Microscilla marina ATCC 23134: one gene and its partner. The protein of the gene in region 2 binds, or shares a complex with, the protein of the main gene of each other region. Links are inferred from orthologs where the notes say so. Each region holds a gene or a part of one and is shown on either strand. Other genes may lie near its edges.

Region 1 (9,451 bases), on a different replicon or contig from region 2:
TTCATCAAACATGACAATGCGCGGCTTATGTACTAAAGTTCTGGCAATAAGCAAACGTTGTTTTTGTCCTCCCGAAAGGGTAGAACCACCCTCACTAATAATCGTGTGCATTCCCATAGGCATTTGTTTGATGTCTTCATCAAATGCAGCCATTTTTGCGGCGTTCCAGGCATCATCCATAGTCAATTGTGGCGAAGATCCCACGATGTTAGAAAATATATCGCCTGGTGTAAGTTGACCATCTTGCAATACTACACCAATTTGTCGCCTTACCAGCCTTAGATCTAACTTATTTAAATCTTGATTGTCATAAAAAATGCTTCCAACTTCGGGTTTCTCAAAACCCAACAACAACCTGATTAGTGTAGACTTACCCGAACCAGATGCTCCTACAAAAGCTACGTACTCTCCTGACCTTAATTGCAAAGATATATTATTTAATACTAACGGGGCATCTTTGTTATATCTAAAATTTACTTTAGATACTTCAATATTTCCTTTCAATCTCCCTGGGTTCGACTTTCGGTCATCGTTTTCGGGTAAAGTTTCTAATATTGGGCGTGTACGCTCGTATATAGGAAAAACCTGAAATATGGTCAATGAAGCGGCACTCATTGCCAGTATCGACGATAAAAAAGCACCATAGGCAGCATTAAAAGCTAAAAATTGTCCGGTAGACAGTTTCCCCCATTCACTAGAGGAAAAAAAAGTCCAGTAAATAATACCGCTGGCAAGCAAAGGCATAATCGAATTAATGACTGTTTGAATGTTTTCTACCCTTGCTGCTTCAAAAGAAAATTGTTTGGACTTGGTAAAAAGTTTCAGCCAATGATTAAAAGCCCTTATTTCGGTACCTGTTACTCTAAATTTACTTATTCCGTTTAACAACTGTAAAACAATGCCTTGAGTTTTTCCATCATAATTTAAGGCCTGCTTTTCTTTAGAAATTTGCCACCTACCAATCCAATACATAATCAGCACCTCTACCAAAGAAATGCCCAAAGCTACTAAGGCTAGTTTTACACTATAATAAAATAATAACAAAAAATTAAGCAATGAAAAAACGCTGCTTAAAATGGTGGTAATTACTACACCTGACAATAATTTACGTATTTCATTGATTCCCATTGCCCGATCTGCCAGGTCGCCTGTAGTAAACTTTCTGAAAAATGAGGCGGGCAAATCCAACAACCTATCCCAAACTGCTGCCTGTAAACTATGGTCCATTTTGGTTTCTATCCGCAACAGCGCAAACCCTTCGGTTAATTCAAACAAAATGTAACCAATTAACGCCATAAACAAGGCAAAACCTACGTGCATTACCTGAGATTTGCCCGCGTTAGGTATTACGGTGTCAAACAACACTCCTGTAAGAATAGGTGTAATGAGCCCTAAACCTGTTCCGGCAAGCCCCATAATAATCAAGATATAAAAATCTCTTTTTTCTTTAAACAGGCCAAATTTGAGGAGGTCTATCAGGGTGATTTTCTTCTGAGGAAATGGTTTATAAAATGTATAAGCTACTTTATCTATTAAGTGTTGATTCTTTTCGGTAATTCTGAAGGCTTCTTTGGTTACAGGGTTGTAGGCTTCATAACGATTGCCTTTGACGGGCATCAAAGCTATAGGTGTATCGCCTTCTTTCAAAAAGCTTAGCAATGCTCCAGAGTCTTGCTGCCACCATTTGCTGTCCAGCAGTACCTCACGATACCTTACCTTCGATGCTCTTGCAATATCTCCAATAGGATCATACCCCTCTTTTGTATTTTCAAGCGGAGGCACTAGGCGTATTTTGGCAGGATCGGCCACTACTTGACAAGCGTTAAACAGCACATCGTCGGTTTGAACTCTTAGGCCTTTGGCGTATTTGTCGGCAGCCTCACGGTTGAGAATAGCCTCAGCATCTTTAAGGGTTTGAATGGTTTTAATGTACTGATTTTGGTATTTGGACTTGAGGCGAATTTGTTCATTACGCGCCACAAAATCAATGGCATTTTTTTCAAGCGCAAACAAAGTGTTATCCAGCGCCTCTAAACCTTGCCAGGCGGCTTCTTGCTGAATGGCTTCAGTAGTACCTATAAATTTTAGTCCCAGGTTTCCGTTTGACTCCCAAAATGACTCTCGACACAAAGGTAATAAAAGTTCTTTGGTGGGTTGATCAAGCTTTCCTGAGCCGTTGATGAGTAAGGTATTGGCTTTGCGAGGTTTAATGACTGCCCAAACTACCTTTTTTTGAGCCGATATGCTGTCACCTTCTCTCAAAATAACTCGCTCCCCCTTTTTAATTAGTACATTTGCCGCTTTATTAGGGTGATTTTCATTTTCTGAAATACCAAAAAACAAATTGGTTACCCAATCACTGATCAAGCCAGCTATTATAGGCGAGTAGTTCGACGTGAGTGCCAATTCTTTCAGGCGAGCCAGGTCAAATTCATACACCAATGTATCTTTGGTGGCATCTGCCGAAAAACCAATGTGATGCACAGAATTGGCAGAATCAAGCCCTAATAAAAGTTGTTGTTGCTCGGCAGTAAAGAAATAAAAGCGTTGTCCTTCTGGTTTTCCATCTTTCAATTGAACAGTATATACATTGATTTGTCCTTGATCAATAAACCATACTTTTCCAGGTGTATCCATCAAAAACGGTGTATTCACCGTCATTTGTATTGGCTTTGCTTCTTGTCTGATAATCTCTAAAAATGCCTCCACAGAAATCTTTTTAAATTGTGTCTGGTAAATTTATAAAGATTTCATGAACCACGCCAGAAGATGTAAAACACAAATGATTTTTATGCCACTTCTTTTACTTTGTCTGGTGTTTGCTTGTACTGTTTATATGCGCCATACAATACCAAGCCAAAAGGAACAAGCCATACCAGGTCATTGGTAATATTATGCAATCCAAATACCCAAGGCAAAGAACCTTGCACTACGTGTTGCAAAAAACCAATAGGTCCAAACACTTTGCCCAAAAAACCTACCAATACAATACCCCAATGTTTATAAGGATTGTAAGAGGCCACCCAATAAGCTATTCCATAGCAGCCTACAATCATTCCTACTGCCTGCCAGATAGCCGCGTAATTGGGGCGGGGCAAATGTACTAAATCAAAAAAGTGAAAAGGAAATAAGGTGACCCAGGCTCCCCATAGTATGTTGTAAATAGCTGCCATACGCAGCATAGTAGTCATCCATTTCGGAAACGATCGTTCTTGCATGTGTATACTTCTTTGATTTGTTGTATCATCACAACTTTGATATACACCTGTTTGTTTGTACTCAGCTATAAAAAAAGCCCTCTAAACATTTAAAAATGTTTAGAGGGCTCATCATATTTTCGGTTTCATTAGATAACTACAAGCTAAAAGCTGCCTTTACCTTATCTACGTAGTCTAACTTTTCCCAGGTAAACAAATCAACTTCTACAGTCTTTTCATTTGATTTTCCTGCATTGAAAGTTTTGGTTATGGTTTCAGACTCACGCCCCATGTGGCCGTAAGCAGCTGTTTCCTGATACATCGGATTACGCAACTTCAACCTTTGCTCAATGTAATAAGGACGCATGTCAAACACTTCTGCTACTTTTTGTCCTATTACTGAATCGGTCATATCTACCTTAGCACTCCCATAAGTGTCTACCATAATACTTGTAGGCTGGGCAACACCAATAGCATAAGAAACTTGTACTAAAATTTCGTCAGCTACTCCGGCAGCTACCAAATTTTTGGCAATGTGACGAGAAGCATACGCTGCACTTCTATCTACTTTTGAAGGGTCTTTTCCAGAAAAAGCACCTCCACCATGGGCTCCCTTGCCACCGTAAGTGTCAACAATAATTTTTCTACCTGTCAACCCAGTATCTCCGTGAGGGCCACCAATTACAAACTTGCCAGTAGGGTTGATATGGTACGTAATATCATCGTTGAATAATGCTTGAATGTGTTCAGGAAGTTGGGCTTTCACACGAGGGATCAAGAAACTGATAATATCCTCACGAATTTTTGCCTGCATAGCTTCCTCCGTATCAAAATCGTCATGTTGTGTAGATACTACAATAGTGTCTATACGAACAGGTTTATTATCATCACTATATTCAATAGTTACTTGAGATTTTGCATCAGGTCTAAGATATTTAATATCAGTTGCTTCGCGTCTCATATCCGCAAGCTCTTTTAGAATTTTGTGCGATAAATCTAAGGCTAGTGGCATATAGTTAGCAGTTTCGTTGGTTGCATAACCAAACATCATTCCCTGATCACCAGCACCTTGTTCTTCTGGCTTTTGTCTATCTACGCCTTGGTTAATATCAGGAGATTGTTCGTGGATAGCAGACAAAACACCGCAAGAAGTTGCCTCAAACATGTATTCTGACTTGGTATAACCAATTTTCTTGATTACTTCTCTTGCTATTTCCTGTACATCAAGGTAAGCATCAGACTTCACTTCACCTGCCAAAACGACTTGCCCAGTAGTTACAAGAGTTTCACAAGCCACTTTTGAGCTAGGGTCATAAGCTAAAAAATAATCGATAAGTGCATCAGAAATCTGATCAGATACCTTATCAGGGTGTCCTTCCGAAACTGATTCAGACGTAAACAAATATGCCATTGAGTCTATTTAATATTGTTTCCTAATTAATTTAAAAAGCAGCCAAAGTTAAAAGAATTTTATCGAAAAAAGAAAGTCACCACCGGGATTCATGCCAGCCTATGCAGAAAGTTATAAAATTCCAAACAGAAATAACCTTTTAAAATAAAGAAGGATAGAGTATATTCAACAAAATAAAATACTGCTTTTTTTGTCTTAATGGATAAGCCCCAAATTATATTAAAGCAAACATGCCTATCGCCATATTTTTCACTCTAATACAAATAAAAAAGGAGAACCTAATAACTCATAGGCTCTCCTTTTCTAATAATTTATATTCTTCTATTTTTTCTTTTCAGTTTTTACCAACTTAAATTTTACCCTTCGGTTCCTTATTTTACCAAATTCGGTTTTGTTAGACGCTACTGGTCTCTTAGAACCATACCCTACGGTTTTCAGTCGGTTCTCATCTATTCCTTTGTTTACCAGGTATTTTTTCACTGCACTTGCCCTTCTTTCCGAAAGATTCTGATTGGCGTCTTCGGTTTCCCCTATGTTACAGGTATGCCCCTCGAGCTCCAGATAAATGTCAGGGTGTTTTTTAAGAATTACAACAATGTCGTTTAACAATGATTCTGTGGCTTTATTAATATCATCGTTGGTATAATAGAAATACGCCGTAGACTTGAGTATCTCAAGGTCACGGGTAGTTAAGTTCTTTGGAGGCACATTGTCAACCTTTATAGGATCAGTAGCAATAGTATCACGACCTATTATTCTACGATTACGCTTGGTAACTACTACTGTGTAAATAAACTTATCGTCTTTTGGTCGTATTGTATCTTGTTTGATCTCATCAGGTTTTGGCTTACGTTTTACTTCTTTTTTACCTATCCTAAACCCTACTTTTAGCTCAAAAGCACTTAACCTTTTTGCCTGACGATCCATACTTAAATCATAACTAAAAGCTACCGAGTATTTGGGTTGGTTCATTTCTACAGACACAATGGCGGCTCCGTTTAACTCATACCAAAGCCCCACCCCTACATTTCCAGGTTTGATAAATCCACTAAATGGTGCATAATTATACCAAAACATAGAACCAATATTCACCTGTCGGTTGCCCCCATCTTGCTGTATCCAACGTATATTAGGCATAATCTTAAGTTTTTCACTCTGGTAAGCAGTAAATCCTCCAGTAAAAACAAGACTAATGGGTATTCGCTCTTCTTTAGCACTTAACGAAACATTTGGTTGATTGAGGTTTTGTCCCGAAATACCCAGAAAAGCCCTGGTATTAGAGGTAGAGTCTGAATCGGTAAAGTACCAATATAGCCCAGCATTCATGGTTGGGTAGCTAATGGCTGTAATATCAAAAACTTCATTGCTTGCCGCTGTATTCAAAAACTCCCCGTTAATCCATTGACTCCCGGTTGTCAAGCGGTCAATATTGATACTCTGCCAGAAATAACCACCTTGTACACCTAAACTAATGTATTGTGCCCGACCTATTTGATGGTTATAAGCTGCACCAGCACTTAAACCTGTAATCTGTAATGCTCCGTCTGCTCCTAACCTATCATTTACGGCTGAAAAACCAAAACCTGCTATTCTCCCCCTGGTTTTTGTAATCAGTGGATGAGTGATTGAAAACATAGGGGTTTCAAACGCTGCCCCTACTCCTCCACCTACATTCATTCTACGGTAACTCATAATCGCTTGTGGCTGATTATAAGATGCTATCATTCCAGGGTTTGTTTGCATAGGAGAAAGGTGAAACTGGGAGTAAGAAACCGATTGTGCCGACAACCTGACACTGGTTATCAACACAATGATTAAAACTCCTAGTAATACTTTTCTTGCTTTATGGTGGTTCATTTTCAACTTCATACAATTCTTTATATACATTATCGTACCAACAGCACGTTGCCCGATTTTTTAATTTCTACGCCATTTTTAAATTTTCCTGTCAAATACCATACATAATTTCCTTTAGGCAACGGTTTTTCTTCAAAGGTTCCATCCCAACCTTTGTTTTGAGTCTCACTTGTTTTTATTCCAAATTCGTCGCTTCCCAAAAACTCCGCCTTATCATTGCTTTCATATACCAATTTGCCTTCCCGATTATACACTTTTATGCCCAATGTTTCTACTTGGTTGCCAAAGACCTGAAACAAATCATTTTTCTGATCATTGTTAGGGGTAAACATAGTAGGTACAAATACCTGAAAACTTAGCACCCTTACTACAACTGATACTGTAGTATCACATCCTTTACTATTGGTCAGTAATACTGAATAACGCGTCGTTTGCTTAGGAGTCATTGTAGGTGCTCCTAACGTAGCATCCGAAATATTTGCCACATCGGCATCGGTATCTGCCGTCCAGGCAAAAGTAGCCGCATCGGTAGCAGTAGCAGCCAGTATAACTGACTCGCCCACTGTAATGGTAGCAGTATCTCCTACTGAGTTTACCAGCAAGCTTCCAGAACTTGTAGGGGTGATCTTAGCATCAGTTACATATTGACGTCTATCTTCTATAAGGAAAGAAATAATGTTAGAAGTACACCCTCCTGCATCGGTCACCTGTACATTATAAGTCCCTGGAGTCAAATCTGTAATGTCTTTTGTAGTAGCATTATAAGCAGCATCACCTGTCTTAGTCCAAAGATAGGTATAAGGTGCTCCACCAAAACCTCCCGAAACTGTGGTAAGTGCTACTGCTCCACCACCAGCACCATTAGCTGTACAGTTTTGAGCATTGGTAGTATCACCCACAATCGTAAAATTAGTAGGATCGTTTACTACCACATCAAATACTACTGGAATACGGGCATTGTCCCCAGCAGAATCATCAGCTCCTTTAGCTCCAGACGCTGTGACAGGAGTGACATAGTAAATAAAATTGCCTAAATTATTTTGCGTAATTCGTAAGGTATCAGATGGCAATCCGCTATTGGTAGATTCTCCCAGTTTGGTACCACCTGTTGAGGCATCGTACCACTCAAACTTCGCAGCGTTGGCATCAACACCTTTGAGCCTTACTTGCCCACCCTCACAAATTTGGGGAGACAAAGCACTTGCGGTAATACTATAAGGAAAAATGCTTACCCTGGCTGTATCTGAGAAGTTTTCACAATTGGTATTGGTTACTATCTCTTTGGCGTATACTTCGCCTGTACCAGCAGTAGCCGCCCACTTTACAGTAATTTGGTTGGTACCAGCGCCCGATTGAATCGTTCCTCCTGTTACTGTCCAAGCATAAGTACTCCCTGTATTATTGGTGGTAAGCGCATAGGTTCTTACATTATTCACATATACAGAGTCGGTATTATCAGTTAATTGAGGTTTTATTGGTGTACGTTTTACAGTAACTGTTTGCTCGTTAAAATCTCCACTACAGTTCGTACTTTTGATTTTAGCCAATACTCTAAATTTCGCGTCAGCTACATCTAACCCACTAAACGGTAAATTATTACTCCACCTGATTTTTACCTCAGTAGAATCAGCCGTGTTGGTAGACACTATCTGCCCATCACTGGCATTTACTATGCTCCAAGAGTATATGTAGTTAGCATCTGGCGAAGTAATAGTATAAGTAGCTTCATAACTGGTACCAGCAGTAAACGCACAGATATTCATATCACCAGTAACAGTTGGGGCTGTAGGTTTGGTAAAAATAGACACATTGAATGTTGCAGTGGTAGTGGCACAAGCCAGTGGGTCAGTTTCAGTCAATGTAAGGGTTCCGGCTGTAGCATCAGTCCAGGTCACTGAAATCTGATGGGTACCTGCCCCATTGTCTATAGTTCCGCCTGTAATCATCCAATTGTACGTATTGCCAGCATTGTTGGGGGTAGAGTAAATGGTTCCAGCTACGTTCTGGCAAGCAGTAGTAGCTCCTGTAATCACAGGGGTTGGGTTTACATTGGCGCTTGCTGTTACTTTACAAGCTCCATTATCCTCTTCTACGCTTATCGATTTAGCTCCCGAAGTACCCCAGGTTACGGTAATAGAATTAGTGCCTTGCCCTGAAGCTACTGTACCTCCGTTGACTGTCCAGGTGTAAGTGTTCCCTGGTACCGATGCTGTAGAATAAGTAGTTTGTTCTGCAATACAGTTTCCTACAATTCCTACTAAAGCAGGAGTCGGCACAGGTTTGATGCTGATATTTTTCACAATTTGCGCGGTACATCCTCCAATACTCTCATCCAGGGTAATAGAGCCAACAGTACCTACGCCCCAGTCTACAGTAATAGATGCAGTACCGGCTCCTGATTGAATCGTTCCCCCACTAACATTCCAAACATAAGTGTTGCCCGTGCTTCCGGCGTTGTAAGTAACTGTGGTTCCAGTACAGGCAAGGTTAGTTCCTGAAATTGTCGGAGTGGGGTTGGCATTGATCGTTGCTACTACCGATACACGGTCGGTTTCACAAGTACCATTAAACAAACTTACATAGTAAGTGGTAGTAGCAGTAAGACTTGGGGTAGTAAAGCCTGAATTTTGTCCAAGGTCTGTCGTACTAGTGGGACTATCGTACCAACGGTATTGCCCGTCCACTCCTCCAGTAGCAGATAGTGTTACTGTTCCAGGCCCACAATTTGCGCCAGCAGTTGCTACCGGGTCAGCCACACCTGCACTTACAGTTGCATCTACCTGAGTAAGTGTGCTTTCTGCATTTCCGCAACTTGCATCCAATATACTTACATAAAAACTTTTAGTAGCACCAACAGAAGGCGTAGTAAATGTTGTATCTAAATGGTCTGTACTGGTTTTAAGCAAGGTGGTCTGGTCGGCATCGTACCATTTGTAGACCTGCCCTCCAGTGGCTCCAGAAGCATCCAGCAAAAACGTGCCTGCAC
Region 2 (9,372 bases):
AGAGAAGTTATTGTCCGTTACTTAAGGAGATTTTTTGAGTAAACAATAATTTTGCAAAGTGTTAATTACCAGTGGAATGTATAGTGAACATTTGGCAATGGTGTAGTGGCTTTCCATTTAGTCAATAGGCGTTTGGCAAGTGCTTAAATACTGTTTTTTTCCTTTGTTTACCAATAGCAATAAAGTACATATACCGTATATGTACCCCTATGCCTTTGTTTTATTTCTCGTTATCTAACCAATCTCATAGGTTTGTGGAATTACAAATCATATAAACAAAAAAACTTATGAGAATATTATTGTTATTGTGCTTCATGTGGGTGCATACCTTGACTTTATCAGCCCAATCTGACAAACTCACTTATCATCTAAAAAAAGGGCAGGTGTTTGATCTTTTGTTGTTGAGGCTGAAACCAGGTGTACAAGAAAAAACTAAAAATTACATTCAAACATTTATCCCCATAGGTAAAAAATTTGGTTACCACTCCCTAAAAGGGTTTCCTGTAAAAGAAAGCCCTACTCAGGGAAACTACCACCCCCAGAGCGTAATATTGGCTTATTGGGACAATCTTGCCCTTCGTAATAAGTTTTTGGCGCATGTAGAGGCAAACTACCCCGATTTTCACCAGAAGAGGAGAAACATTTGGTCTAGGTTTGACCTCACCTATTATGAATTAAAAAAAGACATATCTTTTGAGGTACATAAGAAAAAATACACGGTATTGACTGCTTATTGGCAAAAAGATACACAAGGGTTTCGTGAGTTTAAGCAAGCTTGGCGCAAAAAAGTGCGTCAGTCAAAAGGAGTGGTTAAGCTGGAACTTACTCAAGGAGTTTCGCCTTTTGGTTATGATTATAACCCTGATTATTTTACCATTACCCAGTGGGAAAGTAAAGCAGCGTTTGAGCAGTTTTATCGCGCCAATCTAAAAATGAACCATCAAGCCGTAAAACAAGTGCATCAGTTTAAAATTTTTTAATTTTATGAGTCAGAAGTAGGCATTGCGTACAGTGCCTACTTTGTTTATTGGTTTTAGAGCGCATGCAAAACTTTTTGAATCAATTGGTATATTTTGGCTACCTACAAAGCCTGTTTTTGATATTTATCTACCTTTTTTCGCCCACACGTAGAAAAACCCTGAACCAATATTTGATTGTTTTTGTGTTGGTGTTAACTGTAGGACTTACAGGGCGGGTGTTGTATATGTCAGAGGTTTTTGGCAAAAACTTCAAACTCATTACCATTTCCGAGTTTGCCATTTTGTTGTTTGGAGCTACCATATATTTGTTTACCCGATCGTCTTTGTTTGACAAACGCTTTAGTTATCGCGATTTGGTGCATTATATTCCAGGGGTGGTTTATATCATACTAATTACGGTGTTTTTTATCATACCTACCAAAGAAGCCTACATAGCCAAATATAAGAGTGGGCAACTACTTCAAATGTCTATTTGGTTTGCAGGGGTGGGTTTGTTGTTCAACATTACGTATTGGGTGCTTAGTTGCCGTTTGTTTTTTGCCTTTAAGAAAAAACTACAGAATGAGTTGAGCTATGTGGTCAAAACGCGGTTTTTCCTGACTTTTTTGATAGCCATAGGAGCCTGTTTATTGTGCTGGGTGGTGGTTTATTTGATGAGTATTTATGGGAATAAGTTTATTGCCCAAACCACTCGACAAGCCCTTTGGTTGAGCATTGCTCTCATTATTCTTTTGATTGCTTATTATGGTATGACAGCGCCCGACTTGTTTAGGTTGGCATCAGTAGTAAAAACCAAAAAATATGCACATTCTCGGTTGTCACAAAAAGACCTTGACCAGCTAAAATACAAGCTGGAACAATTAATGGAAAACAAGAAACCTTACCTCAACCGCAAACTGTTGAAGTCAGAGCTTGCCGGTTTGCTAGGGGTGAGCAATCCTGAAGTTGCCCGTTTGTTAAATGAACGAATCGGTATGACCTTTTTTGAGTATGTCAATTATTATCGTATCAAAGAATTTATCGCATTGGCTCAGACCGAAGAAGCACAAAAATTTACGATTTTTGGTATTGCACAAGAGGCAGGTTTCAACTCTAAAACTACCTTTAACAAATCCTTTAAGAAACTCATGGGAGCTTCTCCTTCCGAATATTTTGCCAAGAAATAATTTCATTCCTGATGGTTCACCACCCACTCATAAGCTTCCTCAAAAGTCTTGAAATTTTGAAAAACCCTTTGTATACCTCCTTCGCTGGCAGTAGTATCATGCTCCAGTTTTTTCTTCATTAAGTCTTTTGAGCTCATCTCGGCATAAAAACGTGCTGGAAGCACATTTGCGGTAATGCGTTGTCCTGGGTAGTCAAGTTTTTCGCCCAAAACAGGAAACAATTCTTTGCTGAGCCATTCGCTGGCTTTGAGGTCTACAAGTTCAATGGCCGATCCATCTATGAGCCATTTTAATGCTTTAAATTCTACTGCTTTGTCAATCGCCTTGTACCAAGCTTCCTGAGCAAACGCTAATTGTACCAGCCCCCTGGCTTCTACAATCAACAAGTTGAGTTCAGCAATATGGTACAGGTTATAATTTTTGTTTTGAAAAAAACAGTGATCAGGTGATTTTGTATAGCTCATAGTGAATGTTCTGATTTTTGATGCTACCCAAAAATTAGCAACAATCGTACAATCACTATTTTCTTTTGCTGTTTATTGTTTTCAATGAATAGCCTTTGCTTGCTACCAATTTTTTGGAACAAAAAAACCTCCTGAGAAACAACTCTCAGGAGGCGTAGTTTTTATAGCTTTTTGTCTAAGACAAAAGGGGGGCTTACATCATTCCACCCATTCCGCCCATGCCACCTGGCATTCCGGCAGGCATTCCGCCACCAGCAGCACCAGCTTCTTCTGGTTCGTCAGCAATTACTGCCTCAGTAGTAAGCAATAATCCAGAGATAGAAGCAGCATTTTCAAGTGCTAAACGAGTAACTTTAGTTGGGTCAATTACCCCAGCAGCTACCAAATCTTCAAATTTGCCGCTACGTGCATTGTAACCGAAAGAACCTTTGCCCTCACGTACTTTGTGTACAATTACACTACCTTCTAAACCAGCGTTAGAAACGATGGTACGTAAAGGAGACTCCAAAGCAGTGCGAATGATATTAACACCAGTCTCTTCGTCTTCGTTACTAAATTTAACAGTGTCCAAAGCATCAATCGCGCGGATCAAAGCAATACCACCACCAGCTACAGTACCTTCTTGTACCGCAGCACGGGTAGCGTGCAATGCATCATCTACACGGTCTTTCTTTTCTTTCATTTCTACTTCGGTAGCTGCACCAATGTATAAGATAGCTACACCACCAGATAATTTAGCCAAACGCTCTTGCAACTTTTCTTTGTCATAGTCAGAAGTAGTGTTTTCGATTTGAGATTTGATCTCGTTTACACGTCCTTCAATACGACCAGTCTCACCGTTACCATTTACAATAGTAGTATTGTCTTTGTCTACGATGATCTTTTCGCAAGTACCCAAGTGATCGATACCAGCGTTTTCTAGTTTGTAACCTTGCTCTTCAGAAATCACCGTACCACCAGTAAGGATAGCAATGTCTTGCAACATAGCCTTACGACGATCGCCAAAGCCAGGAGCTTTAACAGCAGCAATTTTCAAAGAACCACGAATTTTGTTTACTACCAAAGTAGCCAATGCTTCACCATCAACATCTTCAGCAATGATCAACAAAGGTCTGCCAGTTTGTGCAACAGCTTCCAAAACAGGCAATAATTCTTTCATGTTAGAAACTTTCTTCTCAGAGATCAAGATATAAGGAGTCTCTAAGTCAGCTTCCATTTTTTCAGTGTCGGTTACAAAGTAAGGAGAAAGGTAACCGCGGTCAAACTGCATACCCTCTACTACTTTTACCTCAGTCTCAGTACCTTTAGCTTCTTCAACAGTGATTACACCATCTTTACCAACTTTTTCCATCGCCTCGGCAATCATAGTACCGATGGTTTCGTCTTGGTTAGCCGAAATAGTAGCTACATTTTTTATATCATTGTCACCAATTGTGTTAGACTGTTTTTTCAAGTCAGCTACAATCGTGTCTACTGCTTTGTCAATACCACGTTTCAAATCCATTGGATTAGCACCAGCAGCAACGTTTTTGATACCCGCAGAGAAAATAGCTTGAGCCAATACAGTAGCAGTAGTAGTACCGTCACCAGCAGTGTCTGCTGTTTTAGAAGCTACTTCTTTTACCAATTGAGCCCCCATGTTCTCAATAGCGTCTTTCAAATCAATTTCTTTGGCAACGCTTACCCCATCTTTGGTAATGGAAGGAGCACCAAATTTTTTGTCGATGATTACATTTCTTCCTTTAGGACCCAAGGTTACTTTTACGGCATTTGCCAAAGTATCCAATCCTTTTTTTAATTTATCACGAGCGTCAGTATCAAAAAATATCTCTTTAGCCATAACTAAAAATGATTATTATATTCGTTTTGTAAAATAGTAAAGTTGATAGTTTGGCAGTAATGGTTACTGCCTAAATCTGGTTTGTCGAGAAAACCTAAACAATAGCAAAGATGTCAGCTTCACGCATGATCAAATACTCTTTGCCTTCAACGGTAATTTCTGTACCAGCATACTTACCATACAATACCTGGTCACCTGCTTGTACAGTCAAAGGTTCGTCCTTTTTACCGTTACCAACTGCTACAATTTTGCCTCTTTGAGGTTTTTCTTTAGCAGTATCAGGAATGATGATACCAGAAGCAGTTTTTTCTTCAGCTTCTGCAGGCTCTACAAGCACTCGGTCAGCTAACGGTTTAATATTCAAAGCCATTTTTTTATAATTTGAGTTTACTAAAAATATTGAAACAAAGGTATACTAAAAACTAATGGTTGACAGAGGCAAGGTAATGAGATATGCACACTCACCCTATCACCAAGATTAGTTTAGATACTGTTTTATCATTTCCTATGCCAATCGTTTTTTTGACAGTTTGAGTGGGTAATAGTCTGCCATTTTTACTGTTTTCTTACATGATGCAGCCAAACTATGACATTCGTGTATCCTCTGTAAATCCAGTGTTAATCAGAATATAATTCGTTAAAATGTTTATTTATTACATTTAAAAGTTGTGTTTATGCTTGTTGTTTATAATAATAAATTGTAAACGTTGTTTTTTATAAAACAACCGTCGGAGTTCAAGTACTGACAAAATTTACCAACAATAAATAAGATATATGAAAGCATTAGATAAAGACTGGCTAACTTCTCATTTGATCGACTTTGAGTACAAGAAGTATATTTTGTTAGCCTATCTAAAAGATATCAGACAACAATTTGACAGGGTGGCTTTATACCCTTATTTGTCAGACATGGTATTTCATTATAAAAACTTACTGGCAATTAAAGAAAACAAAGAAGTACTCTTTCAAAGTTTTCCTGAGACAGTGTCGAAAGCTGATTTTGAAACATTAAGTCTGCACTATAAAAAAATTGTAGAAAGCGATGAGATTATAGATGAATTGGAGGCGATTATAGAGTATGCTGCTCCTCAGTTTAAGACTATGTTGAGCGAAGGCAAAGATATTTTTGAATATATAGAGGAAAACATTGAAATTTTGCCAGTGGGCATTACACCATTACATTTTCAAGAAGGATATTTCTTTTTACAGCAACAAGGAAAAAAAGATACGCAGGTATATGAATATCAGGTCTCTATATTTGAAAGTGCCAACGAAAAATACCGGGGCATTCATACTTCTTTTGTTGAGAGCATTACCCGGGGCATTGGACGCACCTTTGAGAGCTTAAAGTTAGAGTTGATACGCAAGTACAAAAAACTGCCTAATCCGGCAACTTACCTCATCAACTCGCAAGTGGTTTGCCCGGTAAACGCTACTTTGTTGCCCGTGTCTAAGCGAATGCTCATGAAATACCTGGCAACAGTGCATTGAATGATCTAAATATTAAAGAATAGAACAGAGGCAGAAACAGGGGGATTTAGATAACCAGGTTTCTGCCTTTTTTGCTGAAGCAAAAAAGCGGGTGGGGTAATGTTGTTTCACGCACTCATTCATTGTTTGTGTAATAGACAACCAAACAACGTAACTTTGCCTGGCTTATGTATACAGGTTTTTTTAGCCCTAAGTAGCAGCAAGTAATTAGCTATAAATTATAAAAACAACTTGCTCATAATATGGTACACCTACTCATTAGGTATGTTGAATGCTGCCTTGGTACTTAATTTGTCTAACTTTATATTAGCTTAGGCTTATACGTTGGGCTTGATTATAAACTTACAATTGAACGTGTCAATCAGATAATTTTTGACAGTAAACTTTTCTACCTATTCCAATTATTTTTTCATCTCCCCTTTAAAGTTTCATCAGGCATGTCCTTAATTTTTGCGAACCAGTATGCTTGCAAACTAACCTCATGTTAATTAGAGCTTTGCTCAACTCCGCCGTATGGAGAGGCTAAAGCTAAAATAAAGACTTTGTTAAGGAAGCACATAGGGTTGAGCATCACTTTCGTGTATGACTTTTATACTGCTCGAATAGTTCGTTTATTCAGTCAAGGCTTAGTGCTACAAAATACCTGAAAAGTAAAGATTTTGTGTTGTTTAACTTCTACTTCTTCCTCAAAAGAATGATTTTATAAAACATGTACTGAAAAGACTCGAAAAGTTATCTTTGTTGAAATTTTTTTTTAGTAAGTTTAAAGTACCTACAAATCAATCAAATAAGTTGCTTATGGAGAGGTGTGTTTCAGTGATTAAAGATTATTTGATTTGGTAAGAGTAGCTCTGTTTAAGATACGAACAAGTCTAACGCTATTTTACTTATGAACAATGAATTTACCAGCCAGGTAAACCTTGCAATGATTGCATTTGCCAAGCAAGCATACTATGACTCAATAGTGGCATTGGCTATGGCGTATACCGATGAAAACTTGTGGAACCAAGCAGGAGAGTTTCAGGCTCCCTCAGAAAGCTTGAGCAATTCTCTGGAGATTATTACCCGCTTGGCTGAATTACCCGAAATCGAAGTACAGGATTTTGTGCATAGAATTATACAACAAATGCAAGAAGCACTAGAGATTACCCATCAAAATAGTACGGAGGCGTTTGAACAAGCCATATACAATACGCGACATTTGGTAGATGCCTTTTACCAAGGGTTGAGACTGCTCAAAGAGCAAGGAGTGCCTATAGGGGTAAATCAAGACCCTCATATCAAGTTGGGCTTTTTTCTCGAACAGGGTAAAATTAATGTCCACTTATATGGTAAAATATCCAGTAGCCCGCCAGGGTTAAACCCTACCGAGGCACAACAGCTCCAGGATGCATTTTTACAGACAATGGATGCTGGTTCCAACTATCAACAAATGATTAATCTGGCAGCACGTTTGTCTAATCAAGGGCAATACGAAGATAGCAATACACTCTTGGTAAAAATTATAGAGCAATATCCAGAAGAAAAAGCCAGCAGTTTGAACTTGATTGGCGCGAATTGGTTTTTTTTGGCAAACTATGAGCAAGCCATTGAGTATTATGTAAAAGCTCGTGATGCCGGAGAAAGCGAAGACATGATTGATTTTAATGTATGGGAGGCTTGCCGCGAATTGTACAAGAGTGCTGATACCCCTGAAGAAGCACTGCATTGGAAAAACTACTACAAACGATTATTCCCCCAAGGCAAACATAAATTTTAGAGATATAGCTGTACTTTTGTCTACCTATTGGAAAGACATTTTGTCATACTTTGCTAGTTTGGCAAACTTTTCAAGGTAGTTGCCTGTAGTAATTTTTGATTTTGTGAACTCAACAAATCCGGTCATTGCAATTTATATTTTAGCACAATCTAAATATTGGATTGATCAGCCAATAACAAATCTTATTTTGAGTTATATTCACAAATCTTGCAAACTACCAGATAAAACGAAGACAATTTCAACAAAACAATATGGCAGATAATCAAAAACATCTTACTCCAAGAGAAATCGTAGCCGAACTTGACAAATATATCATAGGACAAAATGACGCAAAAAAACAAGTAGCTATTGCTTTGCGTAACCGTTGGAGACGAATGAATAGTGCTGATGATATGCGGCAAGAAATAGTACCCAACAATATTTTGATGATTGGTGCTACTGGGGTAGGTAAAACCGAAATAGCCCGCCGTTTAGCTAAAATAGCTGATGCCCCCTTTACCAAAGTAGAAGCCTCTAAATTTACCGAAGTTGGATATGTAGGTCGTGATGTAGAAAGTATGGTACGCGACCTTGTAGAACAAGCCATTAATATGGTGAAGGCGTCTAAGCGCGAAACTGTACAAGAACGTGCCACAGAAATTGTAGAAGAAATTATATTAGATGCCCTTATTCCTCCAGTACGTGATGCCTCCGCTCAAAATTCGTTTACTGGTTTTACAATGGATGTCACCCCTGACGAAACCTCGTCAATGAGCAAGGATGATCAGGAGTTGAACGAAAAAACCCGTGACCGTTTCCGCGAGAAAATTCGGAATGGTGAAATGGATGAGCGAAAAATTGAAATCAATATTTCGCAAAATGGCATGGGCAACGTCGGAATGGTAGGACCAGGAATGGACGAAATGGCAATGATGAACATCCAGGAGATGATTAATGGAATGTTGCCCAAGAAAAGTAAAAAACGAAAGGTAACGATTGCCGAAGCACGTAAGATATTGTTGGAAGAAGAGGTAAACAAACTCATCGACATGGATGAGGTAAAAGAAGAAGCCTTAAAGAAAGCTGAAAACACCGGGATGATCTTTATAGATGAGATCGATAAAATTGCCCGTGGTTCAAGCGGAGGCAGTGGACCTGATGTAAGCCGTGAAGGTGTACAACGTGATTTGCTCCCTATAGTAGAAGGTAGTTCTATCAATACCAAATACGGAGTACTTAAGTCTGACCATATTTTATTCGTTGCAGCTGGGGCATTTCATGTGTCTAAACCCTCTGATTTGATCCCTGAATTGCAAGGACGTTTCCCAATCAGGGTAGAACTTAGTAGCTTGACCAAAGAAGACTTCTACCAAATTTTGAAAGAGCCGAAAAATGCTTTGACTAAGCAGTATGAGGCAATGTTACATGCCGAAGGAGTATCGCTTGCTTTTCAAGACGATGCTTTAGAGCAACTTGCTGAAATGGCTTACCAGATCAACCTTGAGGTAGAAAACATAGGTGCACGTCGCCTGCATACTGTCATGAGTCATCTGCTAAACGACTTCTTATTTGACGTACCCGATGTGATTGGACCCAATGCCAAGATTTTGGTTACCAAAGATATGGTACAAGAAAAACTTGCTGGCCTGGTACAGGATAAAGATTTGAGTCAGTTTATACTTTAAGCCATGAG

What was found.
Region 1: the proteins of groL (region 2) and metK are in contact, whole or in part, in a cryo-EM structure (PDB 8P4O), measured with the Escherichia coli proteins. The link is inferred for Microscilla marina ATCC 23134 from one-to-one orthologs.

Annotation. Positions count from the first base shown.
Region 1 is NZ_AAWS01000038.1:8,191-17,641, reverse strand. Bases 2,482-5,444 are described here. They hold metK (methionine adenosyltransferase), read right to left. Parts: upstream 4,609-5,444; coding sequence 3,355-4,608; downstream 2,482-3,354. Other genes in these bases: M23134_RS38935 (PorP/SprF family type IX secretion system membrane protein), read right to left, coding at 4,930-5,444; M23134_RS26490 (hypothetical protein), read right to left, coding at 2,790-3,218; M23134_RS26495 (NHLP bacteriocin export ABC transporter permease/ATPase subunit), read right to left, coding at 2,482-2,709. Also shown: more of M23134_RS26495, read right to left, coding at 1-2,481; more of M23134_RS38935, read right to left, coding at 5,445-6,465; M23134_RS26475 (Ig-like domain-containing protein), read right to left, coding at 6,495-9,451. UniProt on the Escherichia coli protein: Catalyzes the formation of S-adenosylmethionine (AdoMet) from methionine and ATP.
Region 2 is NZ_AAWS01000012.1:61,374-70,745, forward strand. The notes cover bases 2,128-5,011. They hold groL (chaperonin GroEL), read right to left. Parts: upstream 4,451-5,011; coding sequence 2,804-4,450; downstream 2,128-2,803. Other genes in these bases: M23134_RS12830 (helix-turn-helix domain-containing protein), read left to right, coding at 2,128-2,146; M23134_RS12835 (hypothetical protein), read right to left, coding at 2,149-2,610; M23134_RS12845 (co-chaperone GroES), read right to left, coding at 4,545-4,820. Also shown: M23134_RS12825 (antibiotic biosynthesis monooxygenase family protein), read left to right, coding at 288-980; more of M23134_RS12830, read left to right, coding at 1,043-2,127; M23134_RS12850 (hypothetical protein), read left to right, coding at 5,225-5,941; M23134_RS12855 (hypothetical protein), read left to right, coding at 6,831-7,700; ATP-dependent protease ATPase subunit HslU, read left to right, coding at 7,952-9,364.